One region of the Marinobacter sp. es.048 genome, then DNA from elsewhere that is predicted to be linked to it. Evidence: predicted binding sites of a transcription regulator. Region 1 holds the regulator's gene; each other region holds the start of a gene.
What was found. Region 1 encodes sigma-54, which starts transcription at its own class of promoters, with help from an activator protein. Its sites were predicted from a motif close to ANTGGCATNNANNTTGCTNT; they were not measured.

Region 2: the regulator sigma-54 is predicted to act here: its motif matches at 2,964-2,983, upstream of flhA (flagellar biosynthesis protein FlhA).
Region 3: the regulator sigma-54 is predicted to act here: its motif matches at 1,656-1,675, upstream of flgB (flagellar basal body rod protein FlgB).
Region 4: the regulator sigma-54 is predicted to act here: its motif matches at 3,381-3,400, upstream of CFT65_RS01160 (ammonium transporter).

What each region holds. Positions count from the first base shown of each region.
Region 1 is NZ_FYFA01000001.1:1,843,481-1,848,939, forward strand. It holds gene hpf (ribosome hibernation promoting factor) at 1-211, opposite strand, end outside; gene CFT65_RS08530 (RNA polymerase factor sigma-54) at 313-1,836, opposite strand; gene lptB (LPS export ABC transporter ATP-binding protein) at 1,995-2,720, opposite strand; gene lptA (lipopolysaccharide transport periplasmic protein LptA) at 2,698-3,264, opposite strand; gene lptC (LPS export ABC transporter periplasmic protein LptC) at 3,248-3,832, opposite strand; gene kdsC (3-deoxy-manno-octulosonate-8-phosphatase KdsC) at 3,829-4,377, opposite strand; gene CFT65_RS08555 (KpsF/GutQ family sugar-phosphate isomerase) at 4,402-5,382, opposite strand.
Region 2 is NZ_FYFA01000001.1:1,997,098-2,002,556, reverse strand. It holds gene flhF (flagellar biosynthesis protein FlhF) at 1-640, opposite strand, end outside; gene flhA (flagellar biosynthesis protein FlhA) at 701-2,881, opposite strand; gene upp (uracil phosphoribosyltransferase) at 3,100-3,738, shown strand; gene CFT65_RS09255 (uracil-xanthine permease family protein) at 3,741-4,997, shown strand; gene CFT65_RS09250 (class I SAM-dependent methyltransferase) at 4,978-5,459, shown strand, end outside.
Region 3 is NZ_FYFA01000002.1:486,581-492,039, forward strand. It holds gene CFT65_RS13275 (flagellar hook assembly protein FlgD) at 11-688, opposite strand; gene flgC (flagellar basal body rod protein FlgC) at 707-1,156, opposite strand; gene flgB (flagellar basal body rod protein FlgB) at 1,191-1,589, opposite strand; gene CFT65_RS13290 (nitroreductase family protein) at 1,830-2,381, opposite strand; gene CFT65_RS13295 (Mpo1-like protein) at 2,550-2,861, shown strand; gene CFT65_RS13300 (adenylate/guanylate cyclase domain-containing protein) at 2,863-4,302, shown strand; gene queF (NADPH-dependent 7-cyano-7-deazaguanine reductase QueF) at 4,333-5,151, opposite strand; gene CFT65_RS13310 (ABC transporter permease) at 5,166-5,459, opposite strand, start outside.
Region 4 is NZ_FYFA01000001.1:231,852-237,310, forward strand. It holds gene CFT65_RS01130 (phytoene desaturase family protein) at 1-64, shown strand, start outside; gene CFT65_RS01135 (tRNA-uridine aminocarboxypropyltransferase) at 70-663, shown strand; gene CFT65_RS01140 (TIGR03643 family protein) at 735-992, shown strand; gene CFT65_RS01145 (YkvA family protein) at 1,071-1,490, shown strand; gene pomA (flagellar motor protein PomA) at 1,560-2,330, shown strand; gene CFT65_RS01155 (flagellar motor protein MotB) at 2,333-3,256, shown strand; gene CFT65_RS01160 (ammonium transporter) at 3,479-4,687, shown strand; gene CFT65_RS01165 (lipocalin-like domain-containing protein) at 4,707-5,459, opposite strand, start outside.

The DNA of each region.
Region 1 (5,459 bases):
ACATATCCTCGTTTTCTGCCTTTGCGTGAATCTCACCACCAACCACGTGCAACGTGGCTTCCGCAATCTGGCGCACCTTTTCCACTTCCAGGGTTACCTGGCAGTTACTGATGTGGTCAAAGTGACGCTCGAGCTTCTCGAACTTCTCTGAAACATAATCCTTCAGTGCGGGAGTCAGTTCTACGTGATGGCCTGAAATATTGAGTTGCATAGGCGTCTCCTGTTGTCATCATGCCGGCTCCCGGGAGCCGGTCTGGGTGCTGACGCATTGTGCGCCGGCGAATATGGTATTGCGTCCCGCCCCAGGGGTATTCAGACCAATCGCTTGCGCTCGTTAGACGGCGGAATGTGCATGGCCTCCCGATACTTGGCAACGGTGCGTCGCGCAACCTTGATTCCCTGTTCCCCTAGCATGGCTGCAATTTTACTGTCGCTCAACGGCTTTTTCGGCGTTTCGGCGGCAATCAGCTTCTTGATCATCGCGCGAATGGCCGTGGAAGAGCATTCCCCGCCCTCGTCAGTGCTGACATGGCTGGAGAAGAAATACTTCAGTTCGAATATGCCCCGGGGGGTATGCATGTATTTCTGGGTCGTTACCCGTGAAATCGTCGACTCATGCATTTCTACCGCCTGGGCGATGTCTGAAAGGATCAGCGGCTTCATCGCTTCTTCGCCGTGATCCAGGAATCCCTGCTGGTGCTCGACAATGCGGGTCGCCACTTTTAGCAGGGTCTCATTGCGGCTTTGCAGGCTTTTGATAAACCACTTGGCCTCCTGCAACTGATCGCGCAGGTAAGTGTTGTCTGCACTGCTGTCCGCACGCCTTATAAGTGAAGCATAGCTGGCATTCACCCGGATGCGCGGAGCAATTTCCGGATTCAGCTCAACACGCCAGCGACCATTGTGCTTGCGAACGATGACGTCTGGGATGACGTAGTCGGGTTCGGCGCGGTCAATAACGTCGCCCGGACGCGGATTCAGGCCGGTGATCAGCGCCAGGACCTCCCGCAATTGGTCTTCTTTCAGGCGGCTGCGGCGCAGCAACTGGGCGTAGTCCCGGTTGCCCAGCAGGTTGATGTAGTGAGTGATCACCAGTCGTGCCTGGGCCAGCCAGGGCGTTTCCGGTGGTAGCTGGTTAAGCTGGATCAGCAGGCATTCCTGAAGATCCCGGGCGAAAACGCCAGGAGGGTCAAAATGCTGCAGTCGGTGAAGAACCGCTTCCACTTCATCCAGCTCAAGGGGGTCCTCGTCGTTTTCATCCAGCATCCCGGCATGGATCTCTTCCAGGGCACTTGTCAGATAGCCGCGCTCATCCACCGCGTCCATCAGGGCATGTGCAATGGCCTGATCCCGTTCACTCAGTGGGGTCAGATTGAGCTGCCATTCCAAGTGATCCTGAAGCGTTTCAGTGGGCGAGTTACGGGTTTCGAAATCGTGATCGTTTTCGTCGTCATTGCGGGCTGCAGGAGCAGGGGCGGACTGGTATATGTCGTCCCAGGCAGTGTCTACCGGCAGATCGTCCGGAATATTGTCCGGAATTTCGTTTTCAGAGGACCAGTCCGGGCCGTTTTCGGATTCGTCCCAGTCTTTGGACGGTTCCGGCGCAGTTTCAGCGGCAGACTCGGTGGCGTTGGCTTCGCGCTCGTCATTAGCGGTAGCAGCGTCTGTTGTCTGGTCGTCGTCCTCGGAGGTCTCCAGCATGGGGTTGGATTCCAGTGCCTGCTGGATTTCCTGTTGGAGGTCGAGGGTAGAGAGCTGGAGAAGCCGGATCGCCTGTTGCAGCTGGGGTGTCATGGTCAGGCTCTGACCCAGCTTTAACTGTAAGGAGGCTTTCATAACCATGGTTCAGGATCCGTCACTCATCAGCGCTTTGTGTCATAAGTTGTGAAAAAAATCTTTATATGTCGGTTACTTGCCGTGATTTAACTTTACCCTAGCAAGTTCTTTGCCGAGTTTACTTGCTACAGGTCATCAAAACAATGAGCCATTCGGTGTCACAGCCTGAATTCGTCGCCCAGGTAGACTTCCTTGACCTGCTGGTTGGCAAGGATCGCCTCGGCATTGCCGGAGGCGATGATGTGGCCGCCGGACACTATGTAGGCGTTCTCGCAGATGTCCAGGGTCTCGCGCACGTTATGATCGGTAATCAGCACGCCGATACCCTTGTCCCGCAGGTGCCGGATGATGTGTTTGATGTCACTCACGGATATGGGGTCGACACCGGCGAAGGGCTCATCCAGAAGGATGAAGGCCGGCTCCATGGCAAGGGCTCGGGCGATTTCGACCCGTCGGCGTTCGCCGCCGGACAGTGCCATGCCAACACTGTCCCGGATATGGGTGATGTGAAACTCCTCCAGCAACTCCTCGAGCTTTTTCTCCCTATCGGCCTTGCTCAGACCCTGGCGGGTTTCGAGGATGGCCATGATGTTGTCGCGTACCGATAGTTTGCGGAATACCGAGGCTTCCTGGGGCAGGTAACCGATGCCTTGCTGGGCACGGCCGTGCATGGGCAGAGGAGTAATATCCCGGCTGTCGATGGTGACCCGGCCACGATCGGCGGGCACCAGCCCCACGATCATGTAGAAGCAGGTGGTTTTGCCGGCGCCGTTGGGGCCAAGCAGTCCGACGATTTCCCCACTGCGGATCTCCAGGGAGACATCGAGCACCACTTTTTTCTGCTTGTAACTCTTTGCCAGATTACTGGCTCTCAGAACTGCCATCGGATTCCTGTCTGTCAGAACGTCTGTCGGCGCTGCGTGGCTGAATTACCATCTCTACCCGGCCGCTGCCTTCGCCCGTGTCTGCGCCGCCTTCAGCGGTCACAACCCGGCCAGCGGTATCATAATGAATGACGTCGCCGCGGAACAGATTGCCATTCTGCTCGATGACCGCTTCCCGTTCAAAGGTCAGCCGGCTGTCGGTGGCAGACCAGGTAATGTTCAGTGCGCGGGCGTCGGTTTCGCCTTCGCCCTCTCGGGCCGGCTGCCGATATCTCGCCGGAGTGCCGGTGGCCTCGATCCGGCTGAGGCCGCCCTCTGTCCGGTACAGCACCACCCGTTCTGCGTTCAGGCGGGTATTGCCCTGCTCAAGCTCTACATCCCCGGTGTAAGTGGCAATGCCCTGGCCGTCGTCCAGGCGGGCGTTGTCGGCTGTGACCTTGATGGGGGTGTCGGAATCAAGGTCGAAAGCGGCCGCCGGGCCGGCCATCGCGACCGTCAGCAGGGCAGCCAGCAGGCTCCGGTATCGGTTAGTTTCCGGTTTCATAGCGTCCTTCCACCTGGGAGTTCAGTTCCAGAATCCGCTCGTCTATCCACGCCTTCATGCCCGTGGCCCGGGTAACACCGGTAACGTCGCGTATTTCTACGGGTGCGTCTGTATATACCATGCCCCGGTCGTTATCCAGGGTCAGGGTTGATGTTGTCAGGATGGCGTCCCGTTCGCCAATAGTGCGCTGAATCCGGACATTGTCCGTCAGGTACACCAGATTCTGGTTTTGCAGCAGGCTGCCATTCTCGGCTTCAACAATCCAGGGAAGGGCATCCTCGCCGCCATACAGCTCGGCTCGGGGGGATTCCATGGTGGCCAGATTGCCTTCCTCAAACTGTTCAATGCGGGGGCTGGAGAACCGGATCTTCAGGTTGCCCGATTCGTCGAAGGATGTGTACCGGCCATTTACCACGAAGCCGTCCGGTTCCGCATCGCCTCGCAGAGCCGCTGCGTCATCATCAATGACCGGCGGCTCATCGCTTTGCCAGAGCAGAAAGACCGCTGCCACCAGGGTGCCTGCCAGCGCCAGTGTGCGCAGCCAGGGCCGGTCCGAGGCCCAGTTCACGCCTCAGGCTCCAGATAGGGCGCGAGCGCTGCGTCCAGCTTGCCATGGGCAGTCAGCAGCAGATCGCAGGCTTCCCGCACTGCGCCTTCGCCACCGCGGGCCCGGGTGCAGTAATCGGCATGTTGCTGCACCAGCCAATAACCGTTGGGCACGGTGATGCCGAGCCCCGCGAATCTGAGCGCCGGCAGGTCTGGCAGATCATCGCCCATGTAAGCGATGGCCTCGGGGCTGATATCCATAGTGCTGACCAGTTCCTGCAAGGCCACTTTCTTGTCCTCACGCCCCTGCATCAGATGCGGGATGCCCAGATCCCGCATGCGCTTCTCGGTCAACGGCGACTGCCGCCCGGTGATAACGGCCACGGTAATGCCGGCTGCCATGAGTTGCTTGAGTCCCAGACCATCCAGGATATTGAACGCCTTGAGCTCATCGCCTTTGGCACTGAAATAGAGTTTGCCATCGCTCATGATGCCGTCGACATCCAGGGCAATCAGGCGGATCTTGGCGGCTTTTGCCAGCAGGGAGTCCGACCATTGGTGCTTCATGTCAAATAGCTCCTCATAGCCCCCTCAGATTACGCCGGCTCGCAGCAGGTCATGCATGTTGATGGCGCCAATGAGAGCACCCTTTTCGTCGGTTACCGGCAGGGCATTGATCTTCATTTCTTCCATGATATTGAGTGCTTCCGCCGCCAGATGATCGGCCTGAATGGTTTTGCCATTCCGGGTCATCACCTCGTTGATGGGCGTATTATGAATATCCACCGATCGATCCAGAGTCCGACGCAGGTCACCGTCCGTAAATATCCCGGTGAGAGTGCCTTCCTGATCGACGACGGTTGTCATGCCAAGGCCCTTGCGGGAAATTTCCAGGAGAGCGCCGCTGAGGGGGGTGCCCTCGTTGACGACCGGAATCTGATCACCGGTGTGCATGATGTCGGATACCCGGAGTAGCAGCCGGCGGCCCAGGCTGCCGCCCGGATGGGAGAAAGCAAAATCCTCGGCACTGAAGCCGCGGGCCTCGAGCAGGGCAACCGCAAGAGCGTCGCCCATGACCAGGGTGGCCGTTGTAGAAGAAGTGGGTGCCAGGCCCAGCGGGCAGGCTTCAACCATGACGCTCACGTCCAGGTTGGCGACGGCTTCCCGGGCCAGGGTGGACCCGGCATTGCCGGTCATGCTGATCAGCGGCGCGCCCATGCGTTTGATCAGCGGCAGAATCGTAACCACCTCGCTGGTGTTGCCACTGTTGGAAATGGCGATAACCACATCCTGAGGCGTGATCATGCCCATGTCGCCGTGGCTTGCCTCACCCGGATGAACGAAAAACGAGGGTGTGCCGGTGCTGGCCAGGGTTGCTGCGATCTTGTTGCCGATGTGGCCGGATTTTCCCATGCCGGTCACAACCACGCGGCCCTTGCAGCCCATGATAACCTCGCAGGCCCGGGTGAACTGGTCGTCAATCCGGCTCTCCAGGGCGTCAATGGCGTCGCGCTCGATGCGAATGGCGCGGATGGCGGAGGTTCTGAAGTCGCTGGGAGTCTGTTCGGTCATCGGGCTTTGGGCCTGGCTGTCTGGACATTGAAAATGTGGGGCAGAGTATACCATTTTCATCCGGCAACGATGCCCGG
Region 2 (5,459 bases), 150 kb from region 1:
CGCCGGTACACAGCATTTTCAGGGACTGTTTCCAGCCATCTTCCAAGCGCCCTGCCTTATGGCGCCGGGAAATTGACCCAGCCAGATCAGTGCCGAGACCGAATTCCTGCAAACGCTCAGCCAGCCGCTGCTGAACCGCGGTGGTTGCCGAAACCTCCGGCTCCGGTTGCGGCCGACGGCCCTGCATCATGTCCCTCAGGGAGCTGATCTCGGCGCGCATTTGCGCCAGCTCATCGGAATAGGCTGCCCGGGGCGCTTGCGGCACAGATTCAATGTCATCAAAACCACCGCTCGCCGCGTCCTGAACAGCAGCAAATGACGCGTCGGCGTAGCTGGCTCCGTGGGCGGCACGCTTTTCCCTGACTTCACGGATGCGGTCACGGGAGCGGCTCAACTCGTCCTCAAGACGGCGGTGCTGCTCCGCCTGCATCTCCGCAAGACGGGACCCGTTGGTTGCTTCCTCCGCCTGATTACCCAGTCGCTGCCGTGCCATGTTTTCGTCGTAGTCCAGCGCCGTCACTATTTCGACACCGCCATCAACCCGACGGTTGGAAAGAATCACGGCATCCGGCCCCATCTGTTCACTGACCTGTTTCAGCGCCTCTGCCATGGTCTGAGCAAAAAACCGTTTTACTTTCATGATGCCTCTTCCTCCACCGGCAACGCCGTGCCGGCGCTGTCCGCTCTGTCATCCGCGCCGTTACTGGCCAACGGACGCCACGATCGTAATCTGTTTGTTATCCGGAATTTCCTGGTACGAGAGCACGTGCAGTCGCTCTACCCCATAACTGGCAAATTTCGCCAGAACCGGCCGCAGGGGCCCGGACACCAGCAGGATGGCTGGTTTGCCGAGCATCTCCTGGCGCTGGACGCTCTCCTGCAGGGAGCGCTGGAGCTTTTCAACCATATTCGGCTCCAGAACCAGGCCAATATCTTCCTGACCGCCGGATTGTTGACTCTGCTGAACTGACTTTAGCAATAACTGTTCCAGATCCGGATCCAGGGTGATCACCGGTATCTCCGATTCGTTGCCGCAGATGCTCTGAACAATCATCCGGCGCAGGGACTGCCGGGCAACGGTGGTCAGCAGTTTCGGATCCTGGCTCTTCGGATGCACGTTCACGATGGCCTCGGCAATGGACCGCATATCCCGGATCGGCACTTCTTCCTTCAGGAGGTTCTGCAGCACTTTCAGCAGCAGGCTGATGGACACAGTGGTGGGCACCAGCTCCTCGGCCAGCTTTGGAGAAATCTTCTCCAGCTGATCCAGCCACTTCTGGACTTCCTCGTGACCCAGCAGTTCGTGGGCGTGCTTCTGCAATACCTGGTTCAGATGGGTGGCAACCACCGTACTGGCATCGACCACGGTATACCCCAGGGTCTGGGCCTGGTCTTTCTTGTCTGGCTCGATCCAGCTGGCATCCAGACCAAACGCCGGATCCTTGCCCTCAATCCCCTCTATTTTTCCGAACACCTGGCCGGGGTCTATGGCCAGCTCGCGGTCCGGATGGATTTCGGCCTCAGCAATGGTCACGCCCATCAGCGTAATGCGATAGACGTTGGGCATCAGATCCAGGTTGTCTCGAATGTGAACCGAGGGCATCAGAAAGCCCAGATCCTGGGACAACTTTTTACGAACACCCTTTATGCGACTGAGCAACTGGCCACCCTGTGACTTGTCCACCAGCGGAATCAGCCGGTAGCCCACTTCCAGACCGACGATATCAACGGTGGACACGTCGTCCCAGCCCAGTTCCTTGGTCTCGCCGGGTGCCGGCAGCTGGCGCCCCTGATCGCCGCCTGCATCACCGCCGGGAGGCAGATCGCGACCCGCCGGCCGTGGTGCGGAACCGCCAGCGCCCCGCGACGGAAATGCACCCTCTTCCTCGACGGTCTGCCTCTGGTGTTTCCAGATATACCAGGCAGCACCGCCCGCCAGGGTACCAAGCCCCAGGAAGGCCACATGGGGCATGCCCGGAATCAGACCCAGGATAATCAGGATGGTGGCTGCAATAGACAGGGCCTTAGGGGCACTGAACATCTGCTGAAGGATCTGCCCACCCATGTCCTGGCTGGAGGTTACCCGGGTAACCATGATCGCCGCAGACGTGGACAGCAGCAGCGAGGGAATCTGTGCCACCAGGCCATCACCAATGGTCAGCAGCGCATAGCGCTCCATGGCCAGCCCGAAATCAAGACCGTGCTGCAGCATACCGATGGCAATACCGCCGATAATGTTAATGGCAAGAATCAGCAGACCGGCAATCGCGTCGCCCTTCACAAACTTGGAAGCACCGTCCATGGAGCCGTAGAAATCCGCCTCTTGTGCAATCTCGGAACGACGATGCTTGGCTTCGTCCTGATTGATTAGGCCAGCATTAAGATCCGCATCAATCGCCATCTGTTTTCCGGGCATGGCATCCAGGGTAAAACGCGCACTCACCTCGGATACCCGGCCGGCACCCTTGGTCACCACCAGGAAGTTAATGATCATCAGGATCGCAAACACCACCAGGCCCACGGCGTAGTTGCCACCAATCAGGACCGCACCGAAGGATTCAATCACCTTACCGGCGGCGTCACCGCCCTCGTGGCCGTTCAGAAGAACAATCCGGGTGGAGGCCACGTTCAGGGCGAGGCGAAGGAGCGTGGCTACCAGCAGAACTGTGGGGAAAGAGGCGAACTCCATGGGCCGGAGGGCGTAGACACACACCAGTAGAATGACAATCGAAAGGGTGATATTGAAAGTAAAGAACACGTCCAGCAGGAACGCCGGCATAGGCAGAATCATCATACCCAGCAAACCCATCAGCATAATGGGAATGCCCAGATTGCCCCGCGTCAGGGTTTTGACGTTATTGAGGACTAAAGCTCTGTCCATGCCGGATACTTCTCCGATTGGCCGTGCCTGCAGGCGTTTTGAAGGTCGAAAATCTGACACCGGAGCGTCGTTTGGAAGTGTTATCGCAAGATCCGTACCAGCCCTTAGTGGATTTCCGTGAGCCGGCCATTTGCGGCCTGACTCGCCTTGCCAGATGCGGTATCCTTGCGCCATTTGATCGCGACGCTAAAACTCCAATCAGACACACAGGTGACCCCATGCCAATCCACGAGGTAAAACACCCTCTGATCCGCCACAAGCTCGGCATCATGCGCCGTGCGGACATCAGCACCAAGAATTTCAGGGAGCTGGCACAGGAAGTTGGTGCACTCCTGACCTACGAGGCCACCAAGGACTTCAACCTGCAGGAAAAGACCATCGAAGGCTGGGCCGGTCCCGTTAATGTGGAACAGATTCACGGCAAGAAAGTCACCATCGTTCCGATCCTGAGAGCCGGTCTTGGCATGCTTGATGGTGTGCTCAGCCTGATCCCGGTGGCCCGGGTAAGCGTTGTTGGCCAGATCCGTAACGAGGAAACCCTGGAGGCCAGCACCTACCTGGAAAAACTGGTGGGAGAACTGGATCAGCGCATGGCCATGATTGTCGACCCGATGCTAGCCACCGGCGGCTCCATGATCTCCACCATCGACCTGCTCAAGAAGGCGGGCAGCACCGAGATCCGTGCTCTGGTTCTGGTCGCAGCACCTGAAGGTGTTGAAAAGGTGCTCGAGAAACATCCTGATGTGTCCATCTACACCGCCTCTGTTGATGAGCGCCTCAACGACAAAGGCTATATCCTTCCGGGTCTCGGCGATGCCGGCGACAAGATCTTCGGCACTAAGCAGAAGGACGTTTAAGCATGCGGGACCATACCAACGACCCGGTCTGGAAACAGGCCATTGCCGGCTCCCAGATGCTGCTGGTGGCCTTCGGCGCGCTGGTTCTGATGCCTTTGATTACCGGGCTGGATCCGAACGTGGCCCTGTTCACCGCCGGCCTGGGCACCCTGATCTTTCACGTGGTGACAGGCGGCCAGATCCCGATTTTCCTGGCGTCGTCCTTCGCCTTCATCGCACCGGTTATCGCCTCTAAAGGCCGGTTTGGAATGGAAGAAACCCTCGGCGGCCTGATGGCAGCGGGTATTCTCTATATTCTCCTGAGTGGATTAGTACGCCTGCGGGGCACCGGTTTTGTCCGCCGCCTTCTGCCGCCAGTCGTGATCGGCCCGGTGATTATGACGATCGGTCTCGGCCTGGCGCCTGTTGCCGTTCATATGGCCTCAGGACGCACCGGTGACGGCGCCACCCAACTGATCCCCTACGACACAGCCATCTGGATCGCCATGATCTCTCTGGCCGTAACCATCATCATGTCGGTCTGGTCAAAGGGAATCTTCCGGCTGATTCCGATCATGTTCGGCGTCATCACCGGCTATATCCTGTCCGCTTTTGCCGGCATCGTGGATACCACCCCGATTCAGGAAGCCGCCTGGTTTGCCGTCCCCGACTTTGTTGCGCCGGCCTTCAGCTGGGGCGCCGTACTGTTCATGATTCCGGTAGCCATTGCCCCGGCCATCGAGCACATCGGCGACGTACTGGCCATCGGAAACGTGACCCGCAAGAACTACCTGGAAAAGCCGGGCCTGCACCGCACGCTGCTGGGTGACGGCCTGGCCACCAGCGCCGCGTCCCTGCTTGGCGGACCGCCCAACACCACCTACTCGGAAGTCACCGGCGCCGTGATGCTGACCAAGAACTTCAACCCGAAGGTCATGTGGTGGGCGGCCTGTATCGCCATCGTTCTGGCTTTCGTCGGCAAGTTCGGTGCCGCTCTGCAAACCATCCCGGTCCCTGTCATGGGCGGCATCCTGTGCCTGCTGTTCGGCTCCATTGCCGTGGTTGGCCTGAACACACTGATCCGCCATCAGGTGGATCTGTCACAGTCTCGCAACCTGGTTATCGTGGGTGTCACCCTGGTATTCGGTATTGGCGGTATGGTTCTGGGCAATCTGGAAGGCATCGCGCTGTGCGCGGTAGCCGCCATTATCCTCAACCTGTTGCTACCCGGCAGCCACGAGGCGTGGGGCAAGGCCGTTTATGAGCAGAAAGCCGACTGACAGCTCCGGCATTAGCTTCACTGCCCTGTATACCGGTGCCGTCTGGCACCGGCACGGGCTTTCCGACCACACCCTGGCCACCGAAAAAGGCCGCTGGCTCTACCGCCTGATGACCCCCTTCGAAGCCGCCAGTCAGGCGGCCATCGGCGGCAACATCCGCACATTCCTGCTGCAAAGACATCTGATCATCGACCACCTGATTGACCAGGCAATCCGCAACAAGGGCATCACCCAGGTTCTGGAGATCGCCTGCGGCATGTCGCCCCGGGGCATCCGTTTACGCCAGAAACACCCCCTGCTCCACATGGTCGAAGCCGACCTGCCGGACATGGCCGCCCGCAAGGCACTGCGCCTGATGGCGACCGGCAGACTGGGCGACCACCATCAGGTCACACCCATCGACATCCTCGCGGACCACGGTGAATACCAACTGGAAAAAGTGATCGACCGGGTATTCGCGAA
Region 3 (5,459 bases), on a different contig from region 1:
TTCACCGGTCTCAGTTAATTTGTTTCACATCAGACAGAGCAATGGAGCCCATGCCTGCAAGATTCAGGGTTATCGAGCCGCCCTGGCCCAGGGATACGCTATCCACATTGGCGCTCACCATGGTGCCCAGTTGCTGTGGCCCATCGGGATAGGAAGCCTCCGCCACAATACGGTAGGGTCCCGGCGGCAAGGGATTGCCGTTGCCGTCCTGACCGTCCCAGCGGAAAGACGCCACACCCGCCTGACTTGCACCAAGATCAATCTGACGCACCCGCTCACCGTTTTGCCCCTCGATGGACAGGCGTAGACCGCCGGTCGATGCCGGCACCTCAATGGTTCCGGTAATTTCGCCTTCAGCGCCCAGGATCCCGATCTGGGAGGGCGCAAGTACAGTTTTACCAACCATGGCGGAGGCCTGCAGGGCCTGAGTGGAACGGAACTGTCCAACCACATCTTCCACTGTACCGGAGAGATTCTGCATCTCCTCCAGTGAGCTGAACTGGGCAAGCTGGGAGATAAATTCACCGTTGTCCTGAGGCTCCAACGGGTTCTGGTTTTTCAGCTGCGCCAACATCAGTTCCATGAACTCGTTCCGGCCCAACTCACTGGTGCCCTGGCCGCCATTCTGTTGCTTCAGCTGGTACTGGCTCAGAACATCCGACGCGTCTGTTGCATTTACTGCAGTCATGTTGTGCTCCTCACCCTGTTACTGCTGACCAAGAGTCAGAATGCGCTGCATCATGGACTTGGCTGTGTTCATGACATCCACATTCATCTGGAAACTTCTGGACGACGACATCATGTCTGCCATCTCCTCAACCACATTCACATTGGGATAAAAGACATAGCCGTCTTCGTTGGCCGCCGGGTGATGGGGCTCGTAACGCATCTGCAGCTCCGCATCACTCTCGACGATACCGTCAACCCTCACGCCGGCACCCGGGCCCTCATCGGCGCTCATGGGCAAGCCACCCTGCCCCGGAGTCATCAGAGACTGCTGAATCGCTGAGAAAACCGGCTTCCTGGCGCGATAGGTTTCCCCCGTGCTGGAACTCGCCGTCTCCGCATTGGCAATATTGGACGCGGTTGTATTCAGCCGCAGTGATTGCGCAGTCATGCCGGAACCGGCGATGTCAAAAATACTGCCCAGTGACATGAAAATTCTCCTTCGCTAATCCTGTGACTGCGGCTTATTCGCCCTTGAGGGCTTTGGTCAAACCGCTGAACTTGCTGTTCAAAAACTGGAAGCTGGCCTGGAAATCCATGGCGTTGCGCATGAAGCGGGTCTGCTCCTGCTGGGCGTCCACGGTATTACCGTCAACCGACGGCTGGTGGGGTACCCGATACATCAAATCGCTTTCCGAGGCCGACAGGGAGGTATCCATGTGCGCATCGTGCGTTTTGGCCATCTCGAATCCGCTGACCTGTTCCTGGGCCTTCTGCATCATCGCCTGGAAATCCAGATCGCGGGCTTTGAAACCCGGAGTATCAGCGTTCGCCAGGTTGTTTGCCAGAACTTCGGCACGTTTAACCCGCGCTTCAACCGCATGTTGATGAATACCCAGGGCCGAATCGAACGTAATTGCCATGCTGCCTCCCGAAAACTGCACCAGTAAGCCGACCTGTTTTTGCCGGCTGTGCTCTTTGGCAGGACTAAAGCAAGCTGAATGCCAGAATTCAGATGAGGAGTGAATTTGTCAGGAAAGCCAGTATTGACGGGCTCTGGCCAGTGGCGAATTGGCGGCCTGGGAAGAGCAGGCAGGGAACGGGCAGGAAAAAGCGGCAAGCTGCTTCCCCCGGCGCGGACCGGGGGGCGTAAAGGCAGGTTTTCAGGGCCAGTGCCGCACAAACTCATCAACCGCCGGCCTGGGGACAGCCGGCTTGGACGCGGAAACCGTTCCGGTGTAGAGAAAGCCAACGATCTGCTCATGCTCTTCAAGCCCCAGACCCGCGTGTACTGAAGAGTGGTAAGCGACAGCGCCGGTCCGCCACATCACACCGTAACCGGCATCCTGCAGAGCCAGCCCGACGAAACTCATGCCGGCCGCGGCCGACATCAACTGCTCGATTTCAGGTACTTTGGGATGCGTTTTCGGCGACGCGATACCCACAATCACCATCGGCGCTCGAAGAGGTGCACGCCTGAGCCTCTCAATCTCTTTCTCGTCGCTGTTATTGGCGCAAGTTGCGGCAAACAGTTCACCCAGAGCCTCCAGCCCTTCCCCTTCCACAACAAGGTAACGCCAAGGGCGCAGCAGGGCATGGTCAGGAGCGCGGGCGGCACAGGCGAAAGCCCGGTCGAGGGTCTCGGGGTCCGGCGCGGGCGACTCCAGCCTGGGTTCTGACGAACGGTTGAGGAGGAAATCGGTAACTGCTGTCATATATGCTCGCTGTCTGATCGCTGTTCTGATGAGTTTAAAAGAGTAGGTACAAGCCAAAACTCCCGGCTGTGAATTGTGGCTTGTACGTAATGCTGTTAACCTTTCGTCGTAGTCGGGTCTGCCAACAATTATAAATGACGCGGTCGTATAACGGTGAGTGGCAACACAATGAGCAACCAGCACACCTTCAACAACTTTTCCGAATTTTATCCTTACTACCTTGAAGAGCACAGCGACGTGACCTGTCGCCGTCTGCACTTTGCCGGCAGCCTTCTGGTTCTTATCGTGGCCTTGTGGGCACTGACTACAGGCAAGCTTTTGTGGCTTCTGGCTTTACCGGTCATCGGCTATGGCTTTGCCTGGGTGGGTCATTTCAAGTTTGAAAAGAACAGACCTGCCACCTTCAAGTACCCACTGTACAGCCTGATGGGCGACTGGGTCATGTTCCGCGACATGCTCATTGGCAGGATCCGTTTCTGAAATGATGAGTGCCCCGGCAGACCTGCGTAGTGCCAGCAGCTCAGCTGGCAGAGCCCTCTCGTCCGAGGCGGCGGGCAACCCGATCGCCATTCCCCCAATGCCCGACTACAATGGCCGGGTACTCGCATACACCTCAACGGCCGCCATTATCGTAACCGGTGCTCTCCAGGGCGCCTTTCCGCAATGGCTTCTCTGGCTGGTTGCCGGGGCCCTCACCTGGCCCCAAATCGCCCACGCCCTGACCCGCCGCACTTTCCTGAGGAATTCGCCACGCATCCGTCAGAAAATGCTGATATTTGATTGCGTTGTTGGTGGCGCTTTCATTGGCTGCATCGGGCTGATCGTCATCCCCTCCCTCGCCGTTGCACTGATGCTGATGTTCAGTTGCCTGATTGTTGGTGGTATACGTCAGTGGGTCCTGGGCACCGGCTTTATGGCGGCTTCCATTGCGGGTGCGGTTGCGATCGTCGGCCCGGCAGACGGACCACACTCGCCTCTGCTGACCAGTATTGTGTCGATTTTATCCACCGGGCTTTATATTTGCGTCACGGCTTACTACTCCCACCAGCAGGCACGGGCGTTGATGCTGGCAAAGACCCAGATCCAGAACCAGCGGGAGCAGTCCATCGCGCTTTCACACAAACTGTCCAAATACCTGTCGCCTCAGGTCTGGCAATCCATCTTTACTGGCGAGCGGGATGTGCGACTGGAAACTCAGCGCAAGAAACTTGCGGTGTTCTTCTCGGACATCAAGGGCTTCACCGAGCTGTCTGAGGAGATGGAGCCCGAGGCCCTGACCGAGCTACTTAACCACTACTTTAACGAGATGTCGGAAGTAGCCCTGAAGTATGGTGGCACCATCGACAAGATCGTCGGCGATTCCATCATGGTGTTCTTTGGCGACCCCACCAGCCGGGGCCAGCGGGAGGACGCCTTTGCCTGTGTCTCCATGGCCATCGAGATGCGCAAGCACATGAAAATCATGCGCCAGAAATGGCGCAGCCAGGGTATCAAGACCCCGCTGGAAATCCGCATGGGGATAAGCACCGGTTATACCACTGTCGGCAATTTCGGCGCGGAGAACCGGATGGATTACACCATTATCGGTAAGGAAGTGAATCTTGCCAGCCGGCTTGAGTCCCTCGCTGAGCCGGGTGAAATCCTGGTTTCCTACGAGACCTTCTCTCTGATCAAGGACAAGATCATGTGCCGGGACAAGGGCGAGATTACCGTGAAAGGCTTTGGCAAGCCGGTGCCGATCTACGAAGTGGTGGACTTCCGGCGTGATATGGGCCCCAACTGCAGCTTCCTGGAGCACGAACACAACGGTTTCGCCATGTATCTGGATTCAGACAAGATCACCGAGAAGGAACGCCAGGCCATTCTGACCGCCCTGGAAGACGCTGCAGACCGTCTGCGACGGGAAGAGGATGTTTCTTGAAGCGCGTCCCTGCGCTCACCGGGAATCGTACTACTGACGCACCAACCGCGGCCCCGCATCCCCACCGGTCTCCGTGCTTCTCCACGGATTAATATCCAACCCACCCCGACGAGTGTAACGGGCAACCACCGTGAGCGACTCTGGGCTACATCGGCCCATCAGATCGGTAAACACCGTTTCCACACAATGCTCATGGAAATCCTGTTTCTGCCGGAAGCTCACCACGTAACGCAGCAAACCAGCCCGGTCGATTTTCGGGCCAGTGTAGCTGACCAGCAGGGTGGCCCAGTCTGGTTGCCCCGTCACCGGGCAGTTGCTCTTGAGCAGATGGGAGCATAACTGCTCAGTTACCACCTCATCGCCGGCCTTGAGAGAGTCGGGTGAATACTCATACGCCACATCACTCACCGGTTCGTCATCAATGAGCTCAAAACCCTCAGGGCGACCTATCGCCTCCCCGGAGTCGTCCACGCTTAACAGGTTGACCTGGACCGCGCCACCGCAAGCGCTGGACAGATCCCTGGTAATCACTTCTGCAACCTGCTCCCGGGAGGAGTAAACCGCCTGGTTCAAAGAGTTGAGATACAGCTTCAGCGATTTGGACTCAATGATTGAAGGCGAAGCCGCAGGAAACACAATCTCTGCCCAGACCACCTCCGGCACGCCACTTGGCCGCAGCCAGGAAATTTCCCAGGCCTGCCACAGGTCCTCACCAAACCATGGCCAACGGCCGTCTTCCAGACCAAGGCGGCGGCGGTTTTCCTCCCTTGCCACGGGGAACAGCAGACCTGGGTCGTAGCTGTCCGGGTAATCACTTGCTTTGCCAAGCGGCGCGTCATTAAGTGCCATAGGTGTTCCTGAAATCAGTGGCGAATGCCTTTACCACGCTCGAGCATTCTGAGGGCAATGAATGCCAGAGCGGAGATGAAAACCAGAATCATACCAAGAGAAACGAACGGATTAACGTCTGACACGCCCAGAATCCCGTATCGGAAGCCATTCACCATATACAGGATGGGATTTGCCATGGAAACGCCCTGCCAGAACCCGGGCAGCAGATCGATACTGTAGAACACGCCCCCGAGGTACGTCAGAGGTGTCAATACGAACGTGGGCACGATGGAGATATCATCAAACTTGGTTGCGAGCATGGCGTT
Region 4 (5,459 bases), 1.6 Mb from region 1:
CAGCACCCTGGCCATTCAGGGCTGGCGCGGCGCCGGATTGGCGAAACGTATTTTCGTGGGGTAACAGGGTTGCCCAGACCGATTTGTGCCGATTGCGGCATGCACCGCAATATCTGTGTGTGCGAGGCCTGCGCCCCGATGCCTAACCGCACCAGGGTGTCAGTGCTCCAGCATCCAAGTGAAGCTGGCCACCCCAAAGGTACGGTCCGCATACTGGCCCAGTGTCTTAGCAACCTGGAAGTGTTCACGGGCGAGACGCCAGAGGATTTACGTGAGGCCGGTTTCGATACCGACACGTTACCCCGGAATTCAGCGCTGCTGTTTCCGGGGTCCGGCAGCGAACCCCTCGAGTCCGCAGACCTCAGCCACTTCCATCACTGGATCATTCTGGACGGGACCTGGCGCAAGGCCGCCAGAATCCTTCACCAGAACCCGGCACTGGCGGCTCTGCCCCGCTTCCATTTCGCCAGTCCGCCGGCCTCGGCATACGCCATCCGCAAAGCCCCGGGCTCGCATCATCTGGCCTCAGCAGAGGCTGTTGCCTATCTGCTCAATGCGATCGAGCCGGGGCTGGATACCCGGCCAATTTCCCACGCTATGCGCACATTGGTGGACAAACAGTTCGCCCAGATCCCGCCCCGGCTGCACAAGCACTATCAATAAATCGTGTGGGGTGAGACAGCCCGCCGGTCCGGACGTATTCCGGGGAAACCCGATGCGAGTAGAGAAGCCCCATGTCCGAGCAGTTTGACCCAGCAGACCTTTCCCGCATCATCGAAATGGCGTGGGAGGACCGCACTCCCTTCGAGGCCATAGAAGGCCTGTATGGTCTTAGGGAAAAAGACGTCATCCGCCTGATGCGTCGCGAGCTCAAGCCCAGCAGCTTCCGTCTCTGGCGCAAACGGGTAACCGGACGCAACACCAAACACCGTCAGTTGCGCCCCGAAGGGGTGAGCCGTGGCTATTGTCCGACCCAGTACAAGCACCGATAAGCACTTTGCCATTGGCATTGAAGGGACGGCTGCGTAATCATGGACATTCTGGCATCAAGCATATGAGGAACCCGATCGATGGCACTGTTCAACCAGAAAAACGCCCGAAAACAGCTGGACGCTGAGGCCAGAAAGGTGCATCGGGAGGACCTGGAAACCCTGCTGGATCGCCAGCGCAGCATTGAAGAGAAAGTAAAAGGCAGCGGCAAGCTGGCGCGTTTCAGTGCCGACATCAAACTGATGTTTTCGATGATCCGCGACTACTGGTACGGCAATTACCGTAGCGTACCCTGGAAAACCATCGCCGCGGTGGCGGGGGCATTACTATACGTCATGAACCCCCTCGACGTGATTCCGGATCTGATCCTCGGATTCGGCTTCGTGGACGACGCCGGGGTGGTCGCCCTCTGTCTAAAGCTGGTGGAGTCTGATCTTCACCGCTATGCTGCCTGGAAAGAGCAACAGGAAGAAACCACAGCGGCAGACCGCCCGAATTGATTAATTTCTGAACTGACGGTATTCTCTCGTCCCTGCTTCTGGAACACCTGAATCAAATCTGGAGTTGTAGTGGATTTAGCCACCCTCATTGGTCTTGCTGGCGCTATTATACTTATCGCCTCTGCCGTTATTCTCGGTGTTTCACCTGCCGTTTTCATCAATCCTGCGTCCCTGCTGATCGTCGTAGGCGGCACCATGTTCGTCGTGCTGGCCAAATTCAGCGTTTCGCAGTTTCTGGGAGCCTTCAAAGCCGCAGCCAGGGCGTTCAAATTCAAACTGCCAGAAACTCAAGCCAGCATTGAAGAACTCGTAGATATCGCCAACGTGGCCCGTAAAGAGGGCGTTCTTGGCCTTGAAGACAGGGAAATCAGCAGCCCGTTTCTGGCCCAGGGCATTCAGATGCTCGTAGACGGGCAAGACGCCAACACCATTAAGCAGCTTCTCAATAAAGAGCGCCTGATGACTCTGGATCACAACCGGTCCGGCGCCAAGGTCTTCACCGCCATGGCAGATGTGGCGCCGGCCATGGGCATGATCGGTACCCTGATCGGCCTGGTGCAGATGCTGTCGAACATGGAAGACCCGAAATCCATCGGTCCCGCCATGGCGGTTGCCCTGCTGACCACGCTCTATGGCGCCATGATAGCCACCATGATAGCCACGCCCATTGCTGACAAGCTCTCTCTGCGCATGACCGAAGAAGCACGCATGCAGTCGCTGTACATTGATGCGCTGGTCGCCATCCAGGAGGGCACCAATCCCCGGATCATTGAGCAGATGCTTTCAAGCTATCTGCCACCCAAGGAACGTGAAAAAGTGGCCGAAGCAGAAGGCGCGTAACCATGGACGAGTTGCCAGAAGAGGAGAAACCGGGGATTCCGGCGTGGGTTGTTACCTTCGCTGATCTCATGTCCCTGCTGATGTGTTTCTTCGTCTTGCTGCTGTCCTTTTCGGAAATCGACGCCCAGAAATTCAAGCAGATCGCCGGGGAGCTTTCCAAAGCTTTTGGTGTTCAGCGCGACGTGCCCGCCCTGGAAATTCCCAAGGGCACCAGCCCCATCTTCGACAAGTTCTCGCCCGCACCGCCTGAGCCCACCGTGGTTAACGAAGTCAAACAGACCACCACGGAAGAAGACCCGGAACTCCAGACCCTGAAAAGCCCCACCGATATGGCCGTTGAAGCTGCCGTAGAGGAAGAGATGCAGGAAACCATGGACGAGATCCTGAAAGTCCTGGAACCTGCCATTGCCGATGGTCGGATCAACGTGAGCCAGGATCAGCGGCGCATCGTGATCCGGGTGGAAGAAAAAGGCTCCTTCCCCTCCGGCTCCGCTCAGCTGACCTGGGAGTTTGAGGGTCTGTTGCTGGACATGGCAGAGGTCATTGAGGGCATCCCCGGTGACCTGACTATTGAGGGACACACCGACAACGTCCCTATCCGGACTGACCGCTTTTACAGTAACTGGGATCTCTCCGCCGCCCGTTCAGCCGCCGTTGCCAACGTCCTGGTAGCCCGGGACCAGGTCGAACCCACCCGTCTGTCCGTCACCGGTCTGGCGGATACCGAGCCAAGAGTGCCCAACACCTCGGCGGAGAATCGCGCAAAGAACCGGCGAGTGGAAATCATCATTGATCTCTCCGGCCCGATGCAGGAACAGGAAGTGCGCCTCCGGGAACTGATCCAGTCCGAATCGAACGATGACGAATCCAGCCTCGGGATCGAATCCGAATCCGACAGCTCAACACCAAACGAAATCAGCTGGTAAACGCATTCTATTTTGGTGCGACCCACCTAAAAACGCACCTTTATAGTGCGACCTGAGACCCAAAAATCCCTTTTATATCTCTTAGCGATCCCTCAACCACCTCTCAGCTCTTGAAATGCATTATTTTGGAACAGCTCTTGCTTTAGCTGCACCTCAACAATGCACAAGCCAACGTAAACGGCCCGATAGAGGCCGGAAACACAACATCAGGAGCGAAAACCCGTGGACATCACGAGTGCAGTACACACCCTGACTGAAAGCGCCAACACGCTGTTCATCCTTATCGGCGCCATAATGGTGCTGGCCATGCATGCCGGCTTTGCCTTCCTGGAAGTGGGCACCGTTCGCCACAAGAACCAGGTCAACGCCCTGGTCAAGATCATGACCGACTTCGGGATCTCCGCCGTGGCCTACTTCTTTATCGGTTATTACATCGCCTACGGCAGTCATTTCATGAGCGGTGCCGCCGAGCTCACCGCTGCCAACGGCTATGATCTGGTGAAGTTTTTCTTCCTGATGACTTTTGCCGCGGCCATTCCTGCCATCGTGTCCGGCGGTATCGCCGAGCGCGCCAAGTTCTATCCGATGCTGATTGCCTCGGGCCTGATTGTCGCCTTTATCTATCCCTTCTTTGAGGGGCTTATCTGGAATGGCAACTATGGTTTCCAGGGCTGGCTCGAGAACCAGTTTGGTGCATCCTTCCACGACTTTGCAGGCTCTGTTGTGGTGCATGCCGTGGGTGGCTGGATCGCCCTGGCGGCCGTTCTTGTTCTGGGTGCCCGAAACGGGCGCTATCGCAACGGCAAAGTCGTTGCCTTTGCCCCCTCCAACATTCCATTCCTCGCTCTCGGCGCCTGGATACTGACCGTTGGTTGGTTCGGTTTCAACGTGATGTCGGCCCAGACCCTTGACGGCATCAGCGGCTTGGTGGCCGTCAACAGCCTGATGGCGATGGTGGGTGGTATCCTGGTCTCCATGCTGCTGGGCCGCAAGGACCCGGGCTTTATCCACAATGGTCCACTGGCAGGCCTCGTGGCCGTGTGTGCCGGCTCAGACCTGATGCATCCGGTGGGCGCTCTGGTGACTGGCGGTGTGGCCGGTGCCATCTTCGTTTACCTGTTCGAGTGGGCCCAGGCCAAGATTGAACGACTGGACGATGTCCTGGGTGTCTGGCCCCTGCACGGTGTCTGTGGTGTCTGCGGCGCGATTGCCTGCGGTATCTTCGGTCAGCAGGCGCTGGGTGGCCTTGGCGGCGTCAGCCTGATGTCACAGATCATCGGCTCGATTGCCGGCGTTGTGGTGGCTTTTGTTGGCGGCCTGATTGTGTACGGCGTTATCAACGCGATTTCCGGCCTGCGCCTGACCGAAGAGGAAGAGTTCAACGGAGCGGATCTGAGCATCCACCGGATTGGCGCAACCGCCGTCGAATGACACCGGTTTACGGTGCAGTTCACTCGCCGTATCCGGTCAGCTCCATGTAGCCGACCCCGTCGTGGCTGCCGGATACCGACACCGGGCTTTCCCAATATGGGTAAAGCCCGGTATTCCGGTAATCCCCCGCCGGAGCGACTACCTCCAGATTCACCCCGAAGTCTGGCACCGACAGTTGCCATGCACGGGGATAACCGTCGCTGTCGGTTAATGGCTCCAGGCTGAGCTGATCGGCGCCAAGGGCTATCGGCTCGCCATCAGCCGGAATCCAGGTTCCGGAACGAAAACCACCGTATTCCTCCCGTAGCTGGAAAGCCATCAGTTTGTCGCCCGAGTCCAGGTGCAGCGCAAACCAGTCCCAGCCCTGCTGGCCCGATTTGAGAAACTGGCTGCTCCACTCCCGGTCGAACCAGCCCTTTCCCTTTACCTCCAACGTCTGATCGCCCATTGTGACCGTGCCCTCTATCTGGAGATCCACCAGACTGAAATACATGGAACCCTCGCCATCGGCGGACTTGGCGCTGAAACCATTGTCACCGTGGGCAACCGGCTTGCCATTTATACTCAGGGTCAAATCATAGGACCAGCCATCTGCCGAGACCTGCAACCGCCATGAATCCTTTCCGGAAGCAGCTTCAAGCTGCCAGTCATCCAGCCAAACGGCGATCGGCTCAGCCCGGGCACCGGCATGGCCGACGTCGCCCCGCGCCAGCTTCTCTGCAAAGTAGTGCCGGGTATCAAAGCTTACTGCGGCGTGGGCCATCCAGGCTGC